DNA from 3 places in the Agrobacterium sp. NPDC058088 genome. Region 3 is predicted to be linked to each of the others. Evidence: riboswitches for the same ligand, from Rfam matches in the RefSeq annotation. Region 3 holds a riboswitch; each other region holds the start of a gene.

Region 1 (7,600 bases), on a different contig from region 3:
TCCTTGCCATAATCGGCGAGATCGGCACGGCTGGCGGTACCGGCCATGTGATCGAATTTGCCGGCGAGGCGATCCGCTCGCTCTCCATGGAAGGCCGCATGACGGTCTGCAACATGACGATCGAGGGCGGCGCCCGTGCCGGTTTGATCGCACCTGACGAAACGACTTTCGATTACATCAAGGACAAGCCGCGTGCGCCGAAGGGTGAAACGCTGGAACAGGCCATCGCCTATTGGAAGACGCTGAAATCCGACGAAGGCGCCCATTACGACAAGGTTGTCATTCTCGATGCGGCCAACCTGCCTCCAATCGTCTCCTGGGGTTCTTCTCCGGAAGATGTGACCTCCGTTGAAGGTATCGTTCCCAATCCCGACGATATCGAGGAAGAAAACAAGCGCACCTCCAAATGGCGTGCGCTTGACTATATGGGCCTGAAACCCGGCACACGCATCACCGATATCGCCATCGACCGCGTCTTCATCGGCTCCTGCACCAATGGCCGTATCGAGGACTTGCGCGCGGCAGCGAAGATCGTCGATGGCCGCAAGGTCGCCCCTACCGTCTCGGCGATGATCGTACCCGGCTCCGGCCTCGTCAAGGAACAGGCGGAAAAGGAAGGTCTGGACAAGATCTTCCTCGACGCCGGTTTCGAATGGCGCGAACCGGGCTGCTCCATGTGCCTTGCCATGAATGACGACCGTCTGAAGCCGGGCGAACGCTGCGCCTCCACCTCGAACCGCAACTTCGAGGGCCGTCAGGGCTATAAGAGTCGCACCCACCTTGTCTCCCCCGCCATGGCGGCGGCGGCGGCAATCGCCGGTCATTTCGTTGACGTGCGCGAGTGGCAATGATTGCCGGCTGACGACTTGAACACAAAACCCCGGAGTAATCCGGGGTTTTTATTTATTCAGCGATGATCTTTACACGCTGGCCCGGCTGAAGCGTCGCCGTCGCGCTCATGGCATTGATCATGCGGAACATGTCGAGCTTCCGCTCCGTCCCCATCATCCTCGCCGCCATTGTCGCCACGGTTTCACCGGGCTTCACCGTCACCACCCGCACCCTCAGCGGCTTTAGCGAGGCGATCTCCTGCGGCGTCATCTTGCGGAAGCTGGTGCGCAGTGTGTTGGCAATGGAGTCGAGCTGGGTATTGCCTTTTGGCACTGCTGTCAGGAAACGGAATATCTGCTGGCCGACACGAATGACGGTCACGTCGAAATCCCATTTATCCGCACTCGCCCGGGCTGTCGCAGCCTCCAGACCGTTGATTTGCGTTTCCTTGACGGTTTCCGGTAACAGACCCGCGACCCAGCCGCTGGTCAGGTAGTTGGCGAGGCTCGTCTGCTTCGGATCGGCCACGCCATCGAAACGGATCGCCATATCGCCCGGCCCCGTCGCCAGAACGGCTTCCACCTTGTTGTCGATGACGAACCCTTCCGGCACGTCGAAACGGATGCCCAGCGTTCCGTGCAGGAATGTCTGGCCGCGGACGTAACCTTCCTGTGGGCTGTCCCCGTAAAGCAGCCCATCTATACCATCCAGAAACCAGTCGCGGCCCTTATCCCCGACCTGACCTTCCTGGCCGAAGGCGCGGGCATGGCGGCGCGCAAGCTCGATACGCTGCGGCGTGTTGGGGTGACTGGAAAGGAAGTCGAGGCTCTGGTCGTTTTCGGGATCAGCCGACGAGAACCGTGCATAGGCCGCCATGGAATCCAGAAAACGCGGCGACGCGTAAGGATCGTAACCGGCCTCGCCCAGCATGCGAACCCCAATGACGTCTGCCTGCAATTCCTGCTGACGGGAGAAGGCCGCAAGCCGCAGCTTGCCGCGTGCCAGTGCCTGTTTGCCGGCGAGATCGCTCGACAGAACTTCCGCAACCACACGGCTGGCAATCACCTCCGCCTCTTCGCGGCGCTGGCGTTCGATGCCGTGGTTTGCGGTGACATGGCCCATCTCGTGCGAAAGCACGGCCGCCACTTCGGACGCATCATTGGCAAGCGCCAGCAGGCCGCGCGTGACGTAAAGATATCCGCCGGGCAAAGCGAAAGCGTTGATGGCGGGCGAATTGAGAATGGTGATGCGGTAGGATTGCTGCGGATTTTCCGACACAGCCGTCAGCGCGCCGGCAATGCGGGCGACCAACCGTTCCGTCTTGGCATCGCGATACTCGCCGCCATAACTTGCCACGATACGCGGATGTTCGCGTGCACCCATCTGGGCACGTGGATCGTTCTTCTGCACCTGTTCCACGGTCTGCGGATTGTCCGAGGGACGCAATGTGGACTGATAGGCCGGGCTGAACAGGGACTGGCACGATGACAGCAGCACGGCGGACGCCGTCAGTGCAGACCACGCCGCAGCAAGCCTGCCGGAACGGCGAAGGCCTGAACCGGAGAAAAGCCCCCGCTGTGCAGTCATGCTATTTTTCATTCTCTATGCCTGCCCCTTAACGTTCCTGATCATCCGTTAATTGCAGACCAGAATAACCGATTCGCCCCAATGGGCGATGAATGCCAAAGCGGTAAAAACGATCCACCAAGCCCTGAATATTCCTGAAGAACGCAATAATTCCCATCTTTTCTCGGGCAACAACTTGAAACTGGCAAGTGCAAATTAGCGCCATTGAAGTCATCTAAAGCGATTGCCAGCGGCACGCGTCGAAAATAAGGCGATCAGCCATTCAGAAAACTATCGACCGCCTTCACATTTTGTGTGGCGAAGAAATCTGCGGTCGCGCCTGCGTAGACAACGCGGCCACGCTCAAGAAAAACCACCCGCTGCGCCAGCTTTTTTATGTCGTCGGGATGATGTGTGACAATAATCACCGTATTTTTTGTTTCGTCGTGCAAGTCGAGAAGCAGAGACGTCATGCCCGCCCGCAATCCCGGATCGAGCGCGGCGAAGGGTTCATCGAGCAACATGACCGGTTTTTGCCGCACCAGGGCACGCGCCAGCGCCGCCCTTTGCCTTTCTCCGCCGGAAAGCGTACCCGGCAGGCGCCTGTCGAAACCCGCAAGACCGACGCGCGCCAGCGCCACTTCGATCTTCTGCCGGCCCTCCGCCCGCAATTTCAGGCTGGGGCTGACGCCGAGGGCGACATTGGTGAAAATATCGAGATGGGCGAAAAGATTATTGTCCTGAAAGATCGATGAAACCGGCCTTTCCGAAGGATCCTTTGCCGTGATGTCCTGTCCATCGATAAGCACACGGCCGGAGTCCGGCACCTCGAAACCGGCCACGAGATTGAGGAGCGTCGATTTTCCCGAACCGGAGGCACCGACGACCGCCGTCACCTGACCTTGCGGGAAGGTGCAATCGAGTTCGAAATCCTGCGTCCCGAGCCGTAGCCTGACATTATCCAGCTCCACGGCAAAATCGTCGCCTGTCATATACGAGCCCCTGCTGATTGGGATGGTCTGGAAACACCGCCTGCGGCAAGCAGCAGGCAAACGATGCCGAGGAGGAAGGCATATCCGGCGGCGTCATTGGTGCGATAGCTCCCCATATTGCTGTAAACCAGCCAGGGCAAGGTTATGAAGTTTTCCGATCCGAACAGCGCAACCGCCCCGAGATCGCCGAGCGACAACGCCATGGCAAAAGAAAGTGCCATCAGCATGGGCCGCCGAAGAACCGGCAGATCGGCAAACCGCAACCGCGAAAAGCCCTGAAGTCCGAGGCTGGCGGAAAGCCGGCCGGTGCGCAGGAAATGACTGGTGAAGGCCGGCTCCATCACCCGCATGGCCAGCGGCAGGGCCATCAGCATATTGATGAGCGCCACGAGAACGGGCGCATAGAAGCTGACATCACCGAAGATCCGAAGCAGCAGGAACCAACCGCTTCCAAGCACGACGGGCGGAACAAGCAGCACCAGCGAGGAGCCCGCCCCAAGCAGTGCGGAAAGCAAGCGGAGAGGCCACGCCACCTTGCGTCTGGAGCCGATGGCCTGGCGCGCGCCGATAATCGCCATGCAGCAGAAAACGACGAGAATTGCCGACAGCATGGCGATGGCGAGACTGGTCGCCGCAGCACGCAGGAAGATCGGCGCGGTGAGCAGGCGCGGCAGATCGGCCTGCAACCCCGAAACAGCGATGGCGATAAGCGGCAACCCGACCAGAAAAACAGCAAAAGCGATTGCCGCGCCGTCCCACAGGCGCGCTGCGGTGCTTTTGCCGTCGAAACGCTGGATGCTGCGACCAAGCGAGGAGATTTCCGCTTCCGGTGACGGCAAAAAGGCGAGGAGCGCAAGCAGGATTGCGGTGAGCACAATCTGCAGAACCGAAAGCGCGATTGCCCGCTGCGGATCGAAATCGAACCGCAGCGCCTGATAGATCGCCACTTCCAGCGTCGTTGCTGCCGGCCCGCCGCCCAGAAGAAGCACAAGCGTGAAGCTGGTGGCGCACAGCATGAAAACCAGCCCGGCGATGCCAGGAATGAGCCGCGAGACCGCCGGCCATTCGATGAAACGGAAAACTGAAACCGACCCCATGCCGAGACTTGCCGCCATGCGCCAATATTCTCCCGGAATGCGCTCCAGCCCGGCCAGCATCAGCCGCACGGAAAGCGGCAGATTGAAGAAGACGTGAGCAATGAGAATGCCGGAAAGGCCGTATATGCTGAAAGGCTCATCCGCACCGGCAAAAACAAGGGCACTGTTCAGCACGCCCTGCCTGCCCCAGATAGTGATGATGCCGAAGGCACCGACGATCACCGGCAAACCCATTGGCACCGCCATCAGCCGGATGATCCAGATCCTTCCCGGAAACTCTCTGCGCCGGGCGAGTGCCAGAGCGACGGGCAGACCGAGAACGATAGATAAAAGGGTAGATAGCATCGCCTGGTAAAGCGTGAAGCGCAGGATGCGCAACGTATAGGCATCCATGATTCCGGCGGCGGATGGGCCGGCATCAAATGACAGCAGCGCAAAAACCGCGAGCGCCATGAACAAGAAAACGGCGGCAAAGGCCGCCGTCCCGAAAATGACTGACCGCCGATAATCGCGACGCAACATCATGTGCGAGCGTGCCTCTTCCTCAGTTCATGCTCATGGCCGAAAGCCATTCGTCGATCCAGGCCTTGCGGTTCTTCGCCACCTCTTCGGGATCCATCAGGAAGGTCTTTTGCGGCACGACGAGTTTGGAAAATGCCTCGGGCAAGGGTGCCGACGTGGCCGCGACCGGCATCATCCAGTTGTTTTCAGGAATGGCGTCCTGAAAACCTGATGTCAGTGTGAAAGCGAGAAACTGCTTTGCCAGATCCTTGTGCGGTGCGTTTTTGAGGAGACCAGAGACTTCGATCTGGATGTAATGCCCTTCGGAAAAGGCCGCAGCCTGATAACGCTCCGATTTTTCCGCGACCATGTGATAGGCGGGCGAGGTGGTGTAGGAGAGCACCATCGGCACTTCCCCCTTGGTGAAGAGGCCATAGGATTCCGACCAGCCCGGCGTGACGGTGAGAATGCGCTTCCTGAGCTTTGCCCAGGCCTCCGGCGCCTTGTCGCCATAAACCGATTTCACCCACAAAAGCAGGCCGAGCCCCGGCGTGGAAGTGCGCGGATCCTGAATGGCGATCTTCTGCGCGGGATCGCCTTCCACCAGCTCCTTCAGGCTCGTCGGCGGGTTCTTCACCGTCTGCGTGTCATAGATGACGGCAAAATGCCCATAGTCATAGGGTACGAAAACATCATCCTTGTAACCGCCCGGCACTTTGGCCGCCGACGCATCGATGCCGCTCACGTCAAAAAGACCGGTCTGTTTCGCCTCTGCGACAAGATTGGTGTCGAGACCAACGACCACATCCGCCTTGGATCCTGCGCCTTCAAGCTTCAGACGATTGAGCAGTGCCACACCATCCGCGACACCCACAAAATTGACCTTGCAGCCGCACACCTTCTCGAAAGCTTCCTTCACCTTAGGGCCGGGACCCCATTCGGAAACGAAGCTTTCATAGGTATAGACGGTCAGTTCCGGCTTATCCTGAGCCGCGGCGAGACCGGGCAGAAACAGCGAGGCGGCAATGACGGAATTCAGAAAAAGACGACGGCGCACGGGTATCTCCTCAAAAAACGAGAAGGAGTAGCCGCTTGTCTTTAAGCCGTCTAATCCCTCCGCCGGTATGAACCGGATCAGGTTCTTCGGGTTGGCAAGCCTCTCAGCCTTCTGCACATGAGCACAGAAGACACCCCGTTAGATCAAGATGATGGTTTAGTCCCGTCGTCTGTGATTGGCAAGACGGCCGAGATCAGCCCTGCCCCGTCATATGCACCAGTTCCCAGACGTGACCGTCGGGATCTTGAAAGCTGCCCGCATACATGAAGCCATGGTCCTGAACCGGTTTCCAGCTGCTGCCACCGGAGGCAAGCGCGGTCGCGATCATCCCGTCGATCTCCTCGCGGCTCCCGGCGGAAAGGCAGGTCAGAACCTCGGTGCTGCGCTTGGCATCGGCGATATCACCATTGATGAAATCGCGAAAACGTTCCTCCTGAAGAAGCATCACGAAGATGTTCTCCTCCACGATCATGCACAGCGTGCGGTCGTCGGAATACTCCGGATTGAAACTGAAACCGAGGGCCGTGAAAAAGCTTCTCGATCCCTCGATGTTCTTGACCGGCAGATTGACGAAAATCATGCGCATTTCAGACGTCCTCCAAACGAACGCGAGCATAGAACGGCAATTCCGCTTGCCTGTCAAAGGCCGAAGAAGGGCTGCTTGAATGGAGAGCGCCTGGTTTCAGCTCTCCAGTTCTTCGCGCAGCATCTCCAGCTCCAGCCATTCCTCTTCCATGGTCTCCAGCTTTTCGCGCAGCTTTTCCATTTCCTGCGCCAGCTTGTTGAAGGTCGCCTGATCCTTGGCGAAGAGTTGCGGGTCAGCCATGCGCTGTTCGCGTTTTGCGATCTCTTCCTGGGCCTTTTCCATTTCCTTCGGAAGATTTTCGAGAGCGAATTTTTGCTTGAAGGAAAGTTTGCCCTTGGCCTTGACGGGCTCCTGCGATGGCGAAGCTGAAGATACGGCTCTTGCCTTTTCCTGCCTTTCGGCCTTGCGTTTTTCTTCCGCCGCACCCTTGCGCTGCGCCATCATGTCCGAATAGCCGCCCGCATATTCGATCCAGCGCCCATCCGGCTGATCGGGATTGGCCGGCGCGATGGTGGAGGTGACGGTACGATCCAGAAAATCACGGTCGTGGCTGACGAGAATGACCGTACCGGAAAAACCGGCCACGATCTCCTGCAACAGATCGAGCGTTTCGATGTCGAGATCGTTGGTCGGTTCGTCGAGAATGAGAAGATTGGTCGGCCGGGCCAGAATGCGCGCCAGGATAAGACGGGCGCGCTCCCCACCGGAAAGATTGCGGATGGGTGTGCGCGCCTGTTCCGGCTGGAACAGGAAGTCCTTCATGTAACCCGTAACATGCTTCACTTCGCCATTGACGAGAAGATTGTCACCACGCCCGTCGGTCAGATAATGGGCGAGCGTTTCGTTAGGGTTGAGATCCTCACGTTTCTGGTCAAGCGTGGCGATCTCCAGATTGGTGCCGAGCTTCACCGTGCCGCTGTCGGGTTCAAGCTGGCCCGTCAGCATCTTCAGGAGCGTGGTTTTGCCCGCA
Region 2 (7,600 bases), on a different contig from region 3:
CGCCGCCTTCCTTAAAGCGCGCCGCCATGGCCTCGAGCCCCTCCTTCTGCGCCTCGGCACGGATATCGTGGGAAATCCGCATTGAGCAGAATTTCGGCCCGCACATGGAGCAGAAATGCGCGACCTTGTGCGCCTCCTTCGGCAACGTCTCGTCGTGGAAGGACCGCGCCGTGTCCGGGTCGAGCGACAGGTTGAACTGATCCTCCCAGCGGAACTCGAACCTTGCACGTGACAAGGCGTCGTCACGCACCTGTGCAGCGGGATGGCCTTTGGCAAGATCGGCGGCATGGGCGGCAATCTTGTAGGTAATAACGCCCACCTTCACGTCGTTGCGGTCAGGCAGGCCAAGATGTTCCTTGGGCGTCACGTAACAAAGCATGGCGGTGCCGAACCAGCCGATCATTGCCGCGCCAATACCCGAGGTAATGTGGTCGTAACCCGGCGCAATGTCCGTGGTCAGCGGCCCCAGCGTATAGAAAGGCGCCTCACCGCAGGTCTTCAGCTGCTTGTCCATGTTTTCCTTGATCTTATGCATCGGCACATGGCCGGGGCCTTCGATCATCACCTGGCAATCCTTTGCCCAGGCGATCTGCGTCAGTTCACCCAGCGTTTCCAGTTCCGCGAACTGCGCCGCATCATTGGCGTCGGCAATAGACCCGGGCCGCAAACCGTCACCCAAGGAGAAGGAGACATCGTAAGCGCGGCAAATGTCACAAATCTCCTCGAAATGCTCATAGAGAAAACTTTCCTTATGGTGATGCAGACACCACTTGGCCATGATGGAGCCGCCGCGCGAAACGATGCCGGTGACGCGGTTGACGGTGAGTGGGATGTAATGCAGCCTGACGCCTGCATGGATGGTGAAATAATCCACCCCCTGCTCCGCCTGTTCGATCAACGTATCACGGAACACTTCCCAATTGAGGTCTTCGGCAATGCCGTTGACCTTCTCCAGAGCCTGATAAAGCGGCACGGTACCGATCGGCACCGGCGAATTGCGGATGATCCATTCGCGGATATTGTGAATGTTGCGGCCGGTCGAAAGGTCCATGACGGTATCCGCACCCCAGCGGATCGCCCAAACCATCTTCTCAACCTCTTCCGCCATGGAGGAGGTGACGGCGGAATTGCCGATATTGGCGTTGATCTTCACCAGAAAATTACGGCCGATGATCATCGGCTCAAGTTCCGGATGGTTGATATTGGCGGGAATGATGGCGCGACCGGCCGCCACTTCCTGACGCACGAATTCCGCCGTGACATAATCAGGAATATGCGCACCAAAGCTTTCGCCGTCACGCACGAGCTTTTCTTTTGCGGCCTCGCGACCGAGATTTTCGCGGATGGCGATGAATTCCATTTCCGGCGTGATGATACCGGCGCGTGCATAGGCAAGCTGCGTCACGGCCTTGTCAGCCGTCGCTTTCAAAGGCTGATTGCGCACTCCGAATTCTGGTGTCAGGCGCTCACCCGTGGCGAAGCCATTATCTTCCGGTTTGACATGCCGTCCCTCATAGGCCTCAACATCGCCGCGCGCGACGATCCACTCGTGACGCAGACGCGGCAGACCCTTTTCGATCAGGACTGTATGAGCAGGATCGGTATAAGGGCCGGAGGAATCATAGACCGTCACCGGCGGCTCGCCCGCCGTCGGGTGCACCGCGATCTCGCGCATCGGCACGCGGATATTCGGATGCAAAATTCCGGGCTTATGGATTTTCGTGGAGGCGGCATGCGGTCCGGTGGTGACCGTAAGCGGGATAGTCTTGGCAGCGATATTCATCTTGAGGCTCCAAAGTTTGACAGTGGAGACCCAGTTCGAGCCGGAATGATGGAAAATACCCGTGCGCCGATACGAAACGCCATGCGCCCGCCCGACATCAGGTCTTTGCACCGTCCCTACGCCAGTATGAACTGGATCAGGTTCAACGGGTCACTGCGCATGAAAGCAGAATCTCAGCCCCTTGACGGGACACCCCTGGTGAATGGCCACAGGAAAAGACACCGCCCGCATTTTGTCAAGGCCGCCTATCAAAGCTTGGCAAAGGTGCGGGAATGGCGCATGCTGCCGTTAGTTGTAATTAACCTAACGGTTTAGGTGAATATTATCGTTTGCGGCATAACGATAAGCACAAACCTTCCTAATGTTGATTTCATTGGAGATACGTCGGAATGAATGCGACTATTCGTGAAATACTAGCAAAATTCGGCCAGCTTCCCACCCCCGTAGATACGATTGCAGACGAAGCCGATCTTTATGCAGCGGGCCTTTCTTCCTTCGCATCGGTGCAATTGATGCTGGGAATCGAAGAAGCTTTCGACATCGAGTTTCCAGATAACCTGCTGAACCGCAAGTCCTTCGCCAGCATCAAGGCCATCGAAGACACCGTTAAGCTCATCCTGGATGGTAAAGAGGCAGCCTGATGAACATGACCGTTGCGCCGCAGGATGAAACGCTGTCCGCGCGCGCGGGCCGTGTCGCGATCATTGCCGCCAAACATGCCGACGAGGTGGATGTCACCGGCCGCTTCCCACAGGAAGCCGTCGACGCCCTGCGGCAGGAACGCCTGCTGGGAATTCAGGTACCCGCCTCGCTCGGCGGCGAAGGCGCTTCCGTTCAGGAGATTGCCGACATTTGCGCCCGGCTCGGCCAAGCCTGTTCGGCAACGGCGATGATTTTCGCCATGCATCACATCAAGCTGTCCAGCCTGGTGGAACACGGCGTGGAAAGCGAATGGCATGCGGGCTTCATGCGCCGCGTTGCCAACGAACAGCTTCTGCTCGGCTCCGCTACCACTGAAGGCGGCATCGGCGGCAATCTGCGCAACTCCATCTGCGCGATCGAAGTCGAAGGGGAAAGCTGCCGGCTGGAAAAGGACGCCACCGTTATTTCCTATGGCAGCAATGCCGATGCGATCCTCATCACCTCGCGCGCCCACAAGGATGCCGCGCCCGCCGATCAGGTGATGACCGTATTTCTAAAAAACCAATACACGCTTGAGAAGACCCATGTCTGGGATACGCTCGGCATGCGTGGCACCTGTTCGGATGGCTTCCTGTTCCGAGGCGAAGCGCCGGCGGTGCAGATTTTCCCAAAGCCTTTCGCGGAAATCGCTGCACAATCCATGCTTGCAAGCTCGCATCTGCTGTGGAGCGCCGTCTGGTATGGCATCGCGTCGGATGCGGTGTTGCGCGCCCAGTCCTTTGTCAGAACCGCGGCCCGCAAATCGCCCGGAACGGCTCCTCCCGGCGCGATCCGCCTTGCCGAGGTTTCCACCAAGCTGCAGGTGGTGAAATCCAACATCATAGCCGGTATCAAGGCTTACGAAGAGACCAAGAGCGACGCCGAAAAACTGATGTCGATGGCGTTTGCGGTGGCCATGAACAATGTGAAGATCTGCTCTTCGGAAACCATTCTCGAGATCATCGACCACGCCATGCTGGTCTGCGGCATCATGGGCTACAAGAACGGCACGCCCTACAGCCTCGGCCGACACCTGCGCGACGCGCATTCCGCCCGCCTGATGATTTCCAACGATCGCATTCTCGGCAATTCCGCCAATCTCCTGCTGGTTCACAGGCAGGACACCAGCCTCTTGGGATAAGACCATGGACATGCAAACATCGTTCCTCGATCGACTGTTCGAAGAAGGCCTGCTGATTGAAACGGGTGTGGACGGTCTTTATGGACGCAGCGGCCAGTTCGAGGACGTGATTGCCGCATTCGAGCGACTGATCGACCGCACGGGCTGTGGCGATGGCGCCGAGGCGATCCGTTTTCCGCCCGGCATCAACCGCGCCTATTTCGAAAAGAGCGGTTACATGAAGAGCTTCCCGCAGCTTGCTGGCACGGTCCATTCCTTCTGCGGCTGCGAGCTAGACCATGTCAGCCTGCTGAAAACCATGGATGAGGGCGGCGACTGGACCAAGGACCAGAAAGCCACCGACATCGTGCTGACGCCGGCGGCCTGCTATCCGCTTTATCCGACGATCGCCAAGCGCGGCGCGCTGCCTGCCGGCGGCGGTCTCTATGACATCCAGTCCTATTGCTTCCGCCACGAACCCTCCAAGGACCCAGCACGCCAGCAGCTGTTCCGCATGCGCGAATATGTCTGCATGGGTACCGAGGCCAATGTCACCGAATTCCGCCAGACCTGGATGGATCGCGGCGTCGAGATGATGAAAGCGGTCGGACTCGATGTCACCATCGATGTCGCCAACGATCCTTTCTTCGGCCGCGCGGGCAAGATGCTCGCCAACAACCAGCGCGATCAGAACCTGAAGTTCGAACTGTTGATCCCGGTAACGTCAACAACAAACCCGACAGCCTGCATGAGCTTTAACTACCATCAGGATGCCTTCGGCCAGAAATGGGGTCTGAACCTCGATAATGGCGATGTCGCGCACACCGCCTGCGTCGGTTTCGGCCTTGAACGTATCGCGCTGGCGCTGTTTGCGCATCATGGCCTCGACGTCAAGAAATGGCCTGCGAAAGTCGTGGAAACACTCTGGGGCTGATTATCCATGCGGCAGATTTTTCCCGGTCTCGATCCCAAAAACTATGTGCAGCATCCGCTTCATTCCTCCGAAAGAATGTGGCCGGAGACCAATTGCTACATTGATTTATGGATCGAGGTGCTGGCCTCGAAAGGCTTATCCCCGGAAGCCATGTTCGGTTTCACGCTGACGCAGGAGTTCGAAGGCGACCAGTTCACCTTCTTCAAGGTGCCGCTGGAAGACCTCGAGGCGCTTTATGGGATCCGCGCCACCGAGCTTGCGATCTTCGACAGGGTGGAAAACCACATCGAGACGCAGTTGGAACGCGGCCGCATCTGCCTGATCGAGATGGACAGCTTCTATATGCCCGATACCCATGGGGTGGGCTACCGGAAGGAACACGGCAAGACCACCATCGCCATCAACCGGCTCGATCTCGACAAGCGGGAACTGGACTATTTCCATAATGCCGGCTTCTTCCATCTCTCCGGCAATGACTTTGACGGGCTCTTCCAGCATCATCTGGCTGAAACCGACCCGCCTTTCCTGCCCTATACGGAATTTGCGAAATTCGCGGACGGCAATCCTTCGCCGGCGCATGTTCGCAAGACCGCCGAACGGCTCCTGAAGTTTCATTTTTCCCGGCGACCTTCCACCAACCCGGTCCGGGCCTTTGCAAAGGTGTTTCCGGCGCAGGTGGAAAAGGTTGCAGACCGGCCCTTCGGATTTTTCCACAAATACGCGTTCAATACGCTGCGCCAGCTCGGTGCCAATTTCGAACTGGCGGCAAGCCACTTCGAATGGTTGGACGCGGATGGTTTTTCTGAGGCAAAGAACCACGCCCTAAAAATTTCCGAAGTTGCCAAAACTGTGCAGTTCCAACTCGCCCGCGCAGTCGCCCGCCGAAAATTCGATGCGCTGACCACCGTGCTCGATCCGGCCGCGGACGCGTGGGATGGATTGATGGAAAGCCTTGGCGAAAAACTATCTGATGCCAGCGAGGCCGCGTGAGGACCTATCTTCCGGGCGAAAGCGAAGAAGTGCTGAGTGAAGGCTGGACGCTGACACTGACGCCTGCCGATGCCTTTGAGACCCCATCCGATATTCCGGCATCACTTGAAAGCCTGCATGTCTCCGTTCCCGGCACTGTGGCGCAGGCTCTGGAAACGGCCGGAAAATTCGATCGCCTGGCCCCCGTCGCCCTCAATGACAGGGACGCATGGTACCGGTTGACGATGATTTCAGATGCCCGGGAGCGGGCCATCCTGCGCTTCGATGGTCTTTCCACCATTGCCGAAATCTTCTTCAACGGCGAACTGATTGCCGCGAGCCAAAGCATGTTCGAAAGACTGGAAGTGCCTGTTGCACTGACGGGTGCGGACGAGCTTTCGATCTGCTTTCGGGCACTCGGCCCTCGGCTCGAAAAAACCGGTCCCCGCGCCCGCTGGCGGCCGCAAATGATGAATACGCAGGGGCTGCGGCTGATCCGCACCACGGCGCTGGGCTATATGCCCGGCTGGTGCCCGGAAATCCACGCCGCCGGCCCATGGCGGCCCATCAGCCTCATCAGACAGGACGGGGTGCTATGCACGCTCCGGTCGTCGCTGGGCGAGGATGGAACGGGAACCGTCAGCATCGTGCTGGAAACCGAACAGCCCATAAAATCGGCAAGGCTTGGCTGCGCCGGTTACAGCACCGATCTGGCTCCGGACGAAAGCGGCAAGCTTTCCGGTGAACTGCACATATCGCATGTTGAACAATGGTGGCCGCACACGCATGGCAGGCCGGCTCTGCACGAGGTCGTCCTCGAAGTTGACGGCACTCAACATCACCTTGCGCGCACTGGCTTCCGTCGGATCGAGGTCGATCATGGCGAGGACGGCAACGGTTTCGGCCTCAAGGTGAACGGTCAGCCGGTCTTCTGCCGCGGCGCGGTCTGGACGACAGCCGATATTGTGCGTCTGCCGGGGACGAGGCCGGATTATGAGCCCTGGCTGCGAAAAGCCGCAGAAGCCGGCATGAACATGATCCGCATCGGCGGCACGATGGCCTATGAGACGCCGGCATTCTTCGCGCTTTGCGATGAACTCGGCATCATGGTCTGGCAGGATGCCATGCTCGCCAATTTTGATTACCCGGCAAAAGATGACGGCCTGCGCGAGCATATCATTGCGGAAATCTCGGAGTTCCTTGAAGCGACGGCGCTTTCTCCATCGCTTGCGATTTTCTGCGGCGGCAGTGAAATGTACCAACAGGGCGCGATGCTCGGCCTGCCGGAACAGATATGGAAGGGAACGCTGACCGAGGAGATCCTGCCGGAACTGGTCGCCGAAAAGCGACCCGATGCCGCCTATGTTGCCAATTCTCCTTCCGGCGGCGCATTGCCGTTTTTTCCCAATGCCGGCATTGGCCATTATTACGGTGTGGGCGCCTATTGCCGGCCACTGGAAGATGCCCGCCGGGCCGATCTACGTTTCGCGGCCGAATGTCTCGCCTTTGCCAATATTCCCGAACAGGAAACGCTGGACAAATATCTTCCCGGCGTGGCCGTTCACGATCCGCGCTGGAAAGCGCGAACACCGCGTGACCGCGGTGCCTCCTGGGACTTCGAGGACGTCCGCGATCATTATCTGAAGCTGCTTTACGAGGTCGAACCGGATGTTCTGCGACGGGAAGATGGCGGCCTTTATCTCGACATGTCGCGCGCCGCGACGGCAGAGGTGATGGAAGCGACTTTCGCCGAATGGCGGCGCAATGGCTCCTCCTGTCAGGGGGCTTTGGTTTGGACGCTGCAGGACCTCATTCCCGGCGCGGGCTGGGGTATCATCGATGCCGCCGGCAGGCCCAAATCAGTCTGGCATGCGCTGAAAAGAGCATTCCGCCCCGTTCAGATCAGCCTGTCCGACGAAGGTACCAACGGGCTCGACATTCACGTCCTCAACGAGACCGGCGACAGCCTGGACGCCATGCTGGAGCTGACCTGCCTGCGCGAAGGCACGCAGCCCGTCGTTCACGCCAAACGGCCACTCACGCTCTTGCCCCGACAGGGCCAGACGATTGCCGCAACCGACCTGTTCGGCGCTTTTTTCGATACGACCTACGC
Region 3 (7,600 bases):
CGTTTCGGAAAAGGTGGCTGCGGCCCTACCCATCACGGCAAGCTGCGCGGCATTGGAAACATGGTCCGGTTCGTCGGCACAGGCCAGATGGCTCATGACGAAAGCGATCTCGATTCCATCGAGCATTTGCGGCTGTGCGATGAGGATTTCAAGCTCTGCTGGTGATAGCCCTAGGCGGCACATGCCGGTATCGATCTGCACGGCGGCGGCGAGTGTTCTGCCAAGCTTCCTGGCCTGGCCTGACCATTGGGCAATCTGCTCCAGCGAATTCAAAACCGGGGTGATGGCCATGGCGGCGCAGGAGGTCTCATTCCCGGGCTGGAGACCATTGAGGACAAAAATCCGTGCTTCTGCCGAAAGCCGAAGCCTGAGTGCCAGCGCTTCATCGATATGGGCGACGAAGAAATTGCGGCAACCCGCCTCGAACAGAGTCTGCGAGACGATATCAGCGCCGAGACCATAGGCATCGGCCTTGACCACCGCTGCCGTCTGCGATTTCGGCGCCATCGCCGCAAGGGTCAGATAATTATCGCGCAATGCGCCAAGATCGATGGTCAGATGGCCGCTTGCACCACTGGCTGCCTGCTGGCGGCTGATCTGCATGTCCATGGTCGTTCACCCTCATTTTTATCCTATGAGAGTATTGCAACGATTATCGAATTTCTTGGCGATTGTTCGAACAAAATGCGATAGAATAGGAAATCACGCAATTTTCGTTGATCAATTGGAATTTTCTATGTCGTCCCTTGATGCGACCGACCGTCATATCATCCGCCTGCTTCGGCTGAACGCCCGCATAAGCAACGCAAAGCTTGCCGCAGAGGTCGGGCTTTCGCCGTCCGCGTGCTTGCGTCGCGTCGATATTCTCGAGCGCGAAGGCATTATCAGGGGTTATACGGCGCTGACCAGCGGCCTTGCCGGCGGCGAGGTGATTTCGGTCATCGTGCAGATCACGCTCGACCGGCAGACGGAGGATTTTCTCAACCGTTTCGAAAATGCGGTGCGGCGGTATCCGGAAATCCGCGAATGTTATCTGATGACCGGCGGTTCGGATTATTTCCTGCGTTGCGAGGCGGAGAGTGCGGGGGATTTCGAGCGGATTCACAAGGAAATTCTGTCGAAACTACCGGGGGTTTCGCGGATTCATTCTAGTTTTGCGATCAGGAATGTGTTGGCGACGCCGAAGGCGCGGTGAAGGGCGGTGAATACGCGGCCACCCCCCTCTGTCCTGCCGGACATCTCCGCCTCAAGGGGGGAGATCGGGTACGGCGGCCACTCGTTTCCACCCAACCATTTCACTACTGGATACGAGGCTCACTGAATACGGTTAACAAGCCGCTTGTCTATCTCCCCCCTTGAGGGGGAGATGTCCGGCAGGACAGAGGGGGGTAAACCCCACACTCCACGTATCGATGTCACCCCCACCACCGATAAAAATGATGCACCGGCCCCCGCCCATGTCCAACGACAAGCCCCCGCCCGGCATCAAGCGCCCCATTCAAATAGTCCTTCGCCAGCCCCACGGCCTCCTGCAATTCACGCCCCATCGCAAGATGCGCTGTAATCGCCGCCGCCAGCGTGCAGCCAGTGCCGTGGTCGTTTTTCGTCTCCACCCTCGGCGCAGAAAGCGCCTGCATGGTGTCATCTGCAAAGAGATAATCCGTGCTCTCAGGCCCATCGCCATGCCCGCCCTTGATGAGCACGGCCTTCGCACCGGCCTTCAGGATCAGCTCGGCCTGACGGGTAATCTCCTGCTCCGTCCCGGCAATAGGGGTTCCGGTCAGCAATGCCGCTTCGGGCAGGTTCGGCGTGACGATGGTGGCGAGCGGAAGAAGCTCGCGCCGTAACGTCTCGATGGCATCCTTATGCAGCAGCCGGTCACCTGACGTTGCCACCATGACAGGGTCAAGCACCACCGGTTGAGATTGCCGCCGAAGCCGTTCCGCGATGGCGGCGATGGTTTCGATCCGCGAGACCATGCCGATCTTCACGGCATTGACAGCGAGATCGGAAAAAACCGCATCCATCTGCGCGACAATCGTGGCGACCGAAATATCCTCCACAGCGGTCACGCCCTGCGTGTTTTGGGCGGTGATGGCGGTGATGACGCTGGCGGCATAGGCGCCGAGTGCGGAGAAGGTCTTGATATCGGCCTGGATCCCCGCACCGCCACCGCTGTCAGAACCGGCAATCGTCAATGCAATTGAAGTCATGGCTGTCTCGCTTTCAGCGCCGCGTCTATTGCAGAGCGGAAGTCCTTGGTTGCGCGGGCGATATCGGCTGCGCGGAAAATGGCGGAAATGACTGCTACCCCATCCGCACCAGCGGTGACGACGGCAGGCACGCGAGCAAGATCGATACCGGCGATTGCGCCAACCGGCATATCCGGCCGCCACTCCTTCAGCAGGGCACGCAGCATCGTAAAACCGTCGATACCGACCGGTTTGTCCGGATTGACCTTGGAAACGGTCTCAAAGACGCCGCCTATGCAGGCATAGTCGGCGGGCATGGAAGCTGCCCGTTCGGCATCGACGCGGTTCTTGACAGTAAGACCGATAATTGCCCTTTCGCCGAGAATGCGCCTTGCGGTCTCCGCGTCCATGTCGTCGGCACCCAGATGCACCCCATCGGCCCCGGAGGCGAGCGCCACGTCCACCCGGTCATTGATAACAAGCGGCACGCCGGTGCCGCCGATCGCCACGCGAATGGCGCGGGCGTTTTCGATCATCTCTCGCGTCGAGCCGTGTTTGTCGCGATATTGCAGGATGGTTGCCCCGTTGAGTGCAGCCGCCAGAGCAAGTTCCGGCAACGCTGCGACGTCGGAAAGACTGGCATCGACCAGCGCGTTGAGGCGATAATCAACCTTGTTCATGCTCAATCCTCGCATGCTTCATGATATCTTCACTGGAAATCTCGGAAAGCGCATCCAGAAATGCCGGTTCGAATGTGCCAGGGCCTTTGGCCTGCTTCGCGGCGAGTTCGGCAGAAACGCCCGTCACTGCGAGGGCGGAAGCCGCTGCTGCCAGCGGGTCTTTTTCCACTGCCATAAAGGCGGCGATGACACCGCCCGAAAGGCAGCCCGTGCCCGTTACCTTCGCCATCCAGGGATGCCCGTTGACGATGCCGACGTTGCGGGTTGTGTCGCGAAGATGATCCACCGGCCCGGTCTCGATCCTCACCGTATTCGGCACGTCGCCGATCAGGCTCATTTCTGCGCGGTTGCCACGGACGATCGTCGGGGAAAGGGTGATGAGTTCGCGTGCAAATCCCAGCCGGGACGGCGAGTAATCGCAATGGACGGGATCAACGATCCACGGCTTTCCAGCTTGGTTGGCGATCTCGATGGCCAGTCGGATGACCTTGCGCCGTTCGGCATCCAGCGTGCCGAGATTGACGGTAAGTGCATCCGCCTTGGTAACGAAGCTCTCGATTTCTTCCATCGAGGTCGTCATCGAGGGAATGCCGCCGATGACGGTGATGCCGTCGGCGGTGAATTTCTGCACCACGGTGTTCATCAGGCAATGCACGCGCGGACGGGTCTGGCGCACACGCTCGAGAATCTCGGCGGCCTTTGCCGCTGTCGGAAAATCGCCGCTCATGGCTGTTGCAACTCCACGGCGATATCGTCCGCTGCGGGGGCCTGCTTGATCAACTGCATCTCCTGCATGAAGGCGCCGAAACGGGCGTAACGGGCGCGGTCGAGTGCTGCAGGGCGCTTGGCGAAACGTGGCAAGGTGTCGAAGAAGGCCTGTTTGTTCAGGGCATCGTCAAGGTTCGGATAGGCCTTGATGAAAAGCTGCCAGGCGTCCTGCGGATGGTTGGTAATAAAGATCGCGGCCTGCTCCACGGCGGAGAGGAAACGCGGCAGGCGGCTGTCCTTTACAAGATCGGTGGGGGTGACGAAGATCAGCTCGTCATAGGCCGGCACGCCATGTTCCTCGGGGAAAAAGGAACGGCCCTCGTGGCCTTCGAGTTTCATCTGCGTCAGCTCGAAATTGCGGAAACCACCCAGAGTGGCATCCACCTTGCCAGCGATCAGTGACGGCGAAAGCGAGAAATTGACGTTGACGAGTTCGACATCATCCTTCGTCAGGCCGTCCTTTTCCAGCATGCGCTTCAGCATCGCATCCTCGAAGCCGGAAACGGAAAAACCGACCTTTTTGCCCTTCAGGTCCTTCAGGCTCTTGATCGGCCCATCGGCGAGAACCGTGACGGTGTTGAGCGGGGTTTCAACCAGCGTTCCGAAACGGACGAGCGGCAGACCGGCTTCATGGTCGAGATAGAGGTTCGGCTGGTAATGCACACCGATATCGGCCTGCTTTGCCGAGACGAGGCGCGGCACGGCGGAGGGATCGGCAGGCGGCACCAGTTCCACTTCCAGCCCAGCCTCGGTGAACAGGCCGCGTTCCTTGGCTATCACCATCGGTGCATGATCAGGGTTCACGAACCACTCAAGCAACACGGTCAGCTTGTCGGCGGCCTCAGATTGCATGGGCGCAAGCACGCTTGCCGCTGCGATGGCGAGGGAAAGAAGAGTTCGTTTCATGGTGCCGAAAGTCTCCGTAAATATCTGAAAGGAATGTTGTGTTCTGTTTCTTTGGCCCAGGGGGCGAGATTGGCTGTCGCCCGGTCCACGATCAGCCTGAGCACCACGGCCATGACGGCCAGAATGGCCATGGCGGCGAACATGGTATCGGTCTGCATACGGGCATTGGACTGGATCATCACGAAACCAAGCCCGGCCGATGAGCCCACCCATTCGCCGATGACGGCGCCGAGGGGGGCGAGCGGCGCCGCCACCCTCAAGCCCGAAATCAGCGAGGGAAGCGCCAGCGGCACGCGCAGCCGGGTGAGGATCTGCCAATGGCTCGCTTGTGTCAGCGAGGCGGCGTCGAGAATGGCGCGGTCCGTGCGGTTCAGGCCATCGGTGAAAGCCGACGCGATGGGAAAGAAGATGATGATCGCCGTCATCACCACTTTCGAAGCCATGCCGAAGCCAAACCAGAGGACGAGGATGGGGGCGAGTACGAAGACCGGAAAGGCCTGCAACACCAGGACCATGGGCCAGACGAGGCGGCCGAAGCGCGGGGTGGCGGCAATCGTGAAGGCGACGAGGACACCGGCGCTAACGCCTGCCGCTAGCCCGAGCGCCATTTCGCCAAGCGTCACCGTGGCTTGACCGAACAGGAAGCCCGGCTGTCGCAGGAAGGCGGACGCAACATCAGCGGGCGACGGCAGGATGTAACGGGGCGGCGCAAACAGCCATGTCCCCGTCTGCCACAGAAGCAGCAGAAGACCGACACCGTTCAGCGCATGGGTGGCACGCATGAGCCGGGCCTCAGACGCAAACGCACCATGTGCGAAGGACGGAAGGTTTCAGCATCATCGGTCGTCTCCAGCTGTGGCAATCACGGAGATCAGGCAGAGCGGAGAAGAGAAAGGGCAGCGCCTCCAGGGCGCGACAGTTCCGTTCCTACGCCGGCATGACCCGGATCAGGTTCAAGGGTCCGGCTCAACGCCATCTCAGCACCGTGCGGTACTCCCCTCGGAAGAGCTTGTTTTGTAGGTCAAGTTTTAAAAATGTCAACGTCCCCGCCGAGGATGCTTTGTCAGACGTGATCGCGTTCAGCCGTCTTTCATCGGCCTATTAGTTATTAAGGAAATTAGATTTATCGAAAATTAGTTATCTCTCGAAACTGCCTTTCAATATTGGACGACTATTTTGACCCCCGGGGAAAAATTACGGGGACGACGTTGAAAACCTTCTGGCAGGATAAATCGGGAAATTTCGGCATTCTCAGCGCCCTGTTGATGGTGCCTCTTATTGGTGTCGCGGGCGTGGCTCTTGATGTGGCGCACGGCATGACCGTGAAATCGGACCTGCAGATGGCCGCCGATGCCGCGGCCCTCGCGGTGGTGTCCGACACCTCGGCGAGCGTTCACAAGGCAAAGGAAATGTCTGGTGATGGGGTCATCACGCTTGGTGGCGATGAGGCCTCCGCATTTTTTGAAGGCAATGAGAGAGCCAATCCCGACTACAAGCTGCTGTCCCTCGACGTATCGGTTGTCAAGCACGGCAATGCGATCGAATCGGAGGTCAACTTCAAGGCGTCCGTCGGCACGACGCTTTCACGGATACTTGGAGAGGATCTCGTCACCGTTGCGGGCAGGGCGACCGCCAAATATGAGACGGAAACATTCAGCGACTTCTATGTCCTTCTGGATAACACCCCGTCGATGGGCGTGGGCGCCACACCGGCCGATGTCGCAACGATGGTTGCGAATACCAGCGACAAATGCGCGTTCGCCTGTCACATCGTGAAAGACGGTGTGGTTGACACGAACAGTTATTATTACAAGGCTAAAAGCCTCGGGGTGACAACGCGCATCAACGTGGTCGCAAAGGCGACGGCAAGCCTCATGGACACGGCGAAGTCCATGCGCAAAAGCAGCAATCAATATCGTATGGCAGTCTATTCCTTCGGAGAGAAAGCCGAAGACACGAAGCTGCTTGAAGTCGTGCCGTTGACGTCGGATCTGGCGACAGCCAAGAAAAAAGCCGCTGAAGTCGACCTGATGTCGATCCCCAAACAGGGGTTCAACAACGACCAGCAGACCGATTTTGACCGGGCCCTGACCCAGATTGGCGACAAAATTGGCAATTCTGGAACGGGCGCAAGTTCGGCGAGCCCCGAGAAGATCGTCTTCTTCGTCACTGATGGCGTCGGCGATAGCTACAAGCCGTCTAGCTGCACTAAAAAAACGACGAGTGGCCGCTGCCAGGAGCCAATCGACGTGAAATATTGCACGAAGCTGAAGGAAAAGGGTTTTCGGATTGCAGTGCTCTACACAACCTATCTGCCGCTACCGACAAACGGTTGGTACAACACCTGGATCGCACCCTTCCAGTCGGAAATCGGCACACGCATGCAGCAATGCGCTTCTCCGGGCCTGTTCTTCGAGGTCAGCCCGTCGCAGGGTATCAGCGACGCGATGACCGCGCTTTTCAAGAAGGCCATCACATCACCGCGCTTGACGGGGTGATGGAAAGACGAACTTGGCTATCGTTCAGCGGATGTTGCGAACCTGTTCAAACAGCTGACGATGGCCGCTATCGGCACGATAAAAAACCGCAGGCTCGCCGAGCGGCGCTGCAACGGTGACCTCTTGCCCGCCGCGGTACTGCGTGCCACTCCACAGGTGCACCCATTCGCCATTGCCCGGCAAATAGAGCGAGCGTTGCGTTTCGCTCGCCTTCCAGACCGGTGCGACCAGCATATCCGCGCCATAGAGATAGCAGTCCTGAATGGCATAGGTTTGCGGCTCATTCTCGTAATGCAGGAAAAGCGGCCGCTGCACCGGCAGGCCCGTCTTTGCCGCCTCGGCGGAAAGCGATTTCAGATAGGGAGCGAGCGCGACATAGACTGTCGTCATGCGGGCGAAATGGGCGAGAACCTTTTCGTCCTGATCGATCTGCAGATTGTCGCGCGGGCGGTTGCCCTCATGGGTGCGCATGACCGGCGTGAAGGCGGCCATTTCCGTCCAGCGCATGATGAGCTCCGCGGTGCGGACATTGCCGAACAGGCTGGTGTAACCGCCG

The links. A riboswitch is a leader RNA that binds a small molecule or an ion and turns the genes downstream of it on or off. The one in region 3 is predicted to bind thiamine pyrophosphate.
Region 1: another riboswitch for thiamine pyrophosphate. It lies ahead of thiB (thiamine ABC transporter substrate binding subunit); the one in region 3 lies ahead of ACFVTJ_RS12545 (ABC transporter permease).
Region 2: another riboswitch for thiamine pyrophosphate. It lies ahead of thiC (phosphomethylpyrimidine synthase ThiC); the one in region 3 lies ahead of ACFVTJ_RS12545 (ABC transporter permease).

Annotation. Positions count from the first base shown of each region.
Region 1 covers NZ_JBHVSU010000009.1:10,089-17,688, reverse strand. The annotation lists gene leuC (3-isopropylmalate dehydratase large subunit) at 1-851, shown strand, start outside; gene ACFVTJ_RS20120 (M48 family metalloprotease) at 904-2,418, opposite strand; gene thiQ (thiamine ABC transporter ATP-binding protein) at 2,673-3,389, opposite strand; gene thiP (thiamine/thiamine pyrophosphate ABC transporter permease ThiP) at 3,386-5,011, opposite strand; gene thiB (thiamine ABC transporter substrate binding subunit) at 5,031-6,044, opposite strand; TPP riboswitch at 6,082-6,192, opposite strand; gene ACFVTJ_RS20100 (VOC family protein) at 6,238-6,630, opposite strand; gene ACFVTJ_RS20095 (ABC-F family ATP-binding cassette domain-containing protein) at 6,727-7,600, opposite strand, start outside.
Region 2 covers NZ_JBHVSU010000009.1:164,984-172,583, reverse strand. The annotation lists gene thiC (phosphomethylpyrimidine synthase ThiC) at 1-1,783, opposite strand, end outside; TPP riboswitch at 1,879-1,990, opposite strand; gene ACFVTJ_RS20810 (acyl carrier protein) at 2,173-2,424, shown strand; gene ACFVTJ_RS20805 (acyl-CoA dehydrogenase family protein) at 2,424-3,605, shown strand; gene ACFVTJ_RS20800 (amino acid--[acyl-carrier-protein] ligase) at 3,610-4,518, shown strand; gene ACFVTJ_RS20795 (DUF1839 family protein) at 4,525-5,508, shown strand; gene ACFVTJ_RS20790 (glycoside hydrolase family 2 protein) at 5,505-7,600, shown strand, end outside.
Region 3 covers NZ_JBHVSU010000003.1:551,505-559,104, forward strand. The annotation lists gene alr (alanine racemase) at 1-609, opposite strand, end outside; gene ACFVTJ_RS12520 (Lrp/AsnC family transcriptional regulator) at 737-1,195, shown strand; gene thiD (bifunctional hydroxymethylpyrimidine kinase/phosphomethylpyrimidine kinase) at 1,416-2,213, opposite strand; gene thiE (thiamine phosphate synthase) at 2,210-2,872, opposite strand; gene ACFVTJ_RS12535 (hydroxyethylthiazole kinase) at 2,859-3,599, opposite strand; gene ACFVTJ_RS12540 (ABC transporter substrate-binding protein) at 3,596-4,546, opposite strand; gene ACFVTJ_RS12545 (ABC transporter permease) at 4,543-5,328, opposite strand; TPP riboswitch at 5,454-5,556, opposite strand; gene ACFVTJ_RS12550 (pilus assembly protein) at 5,755-7,044, shown strand; gene ACFVTJ_RS12555 (alpha-glucosidase) at 7,069-7,600, opposite strand, start outside.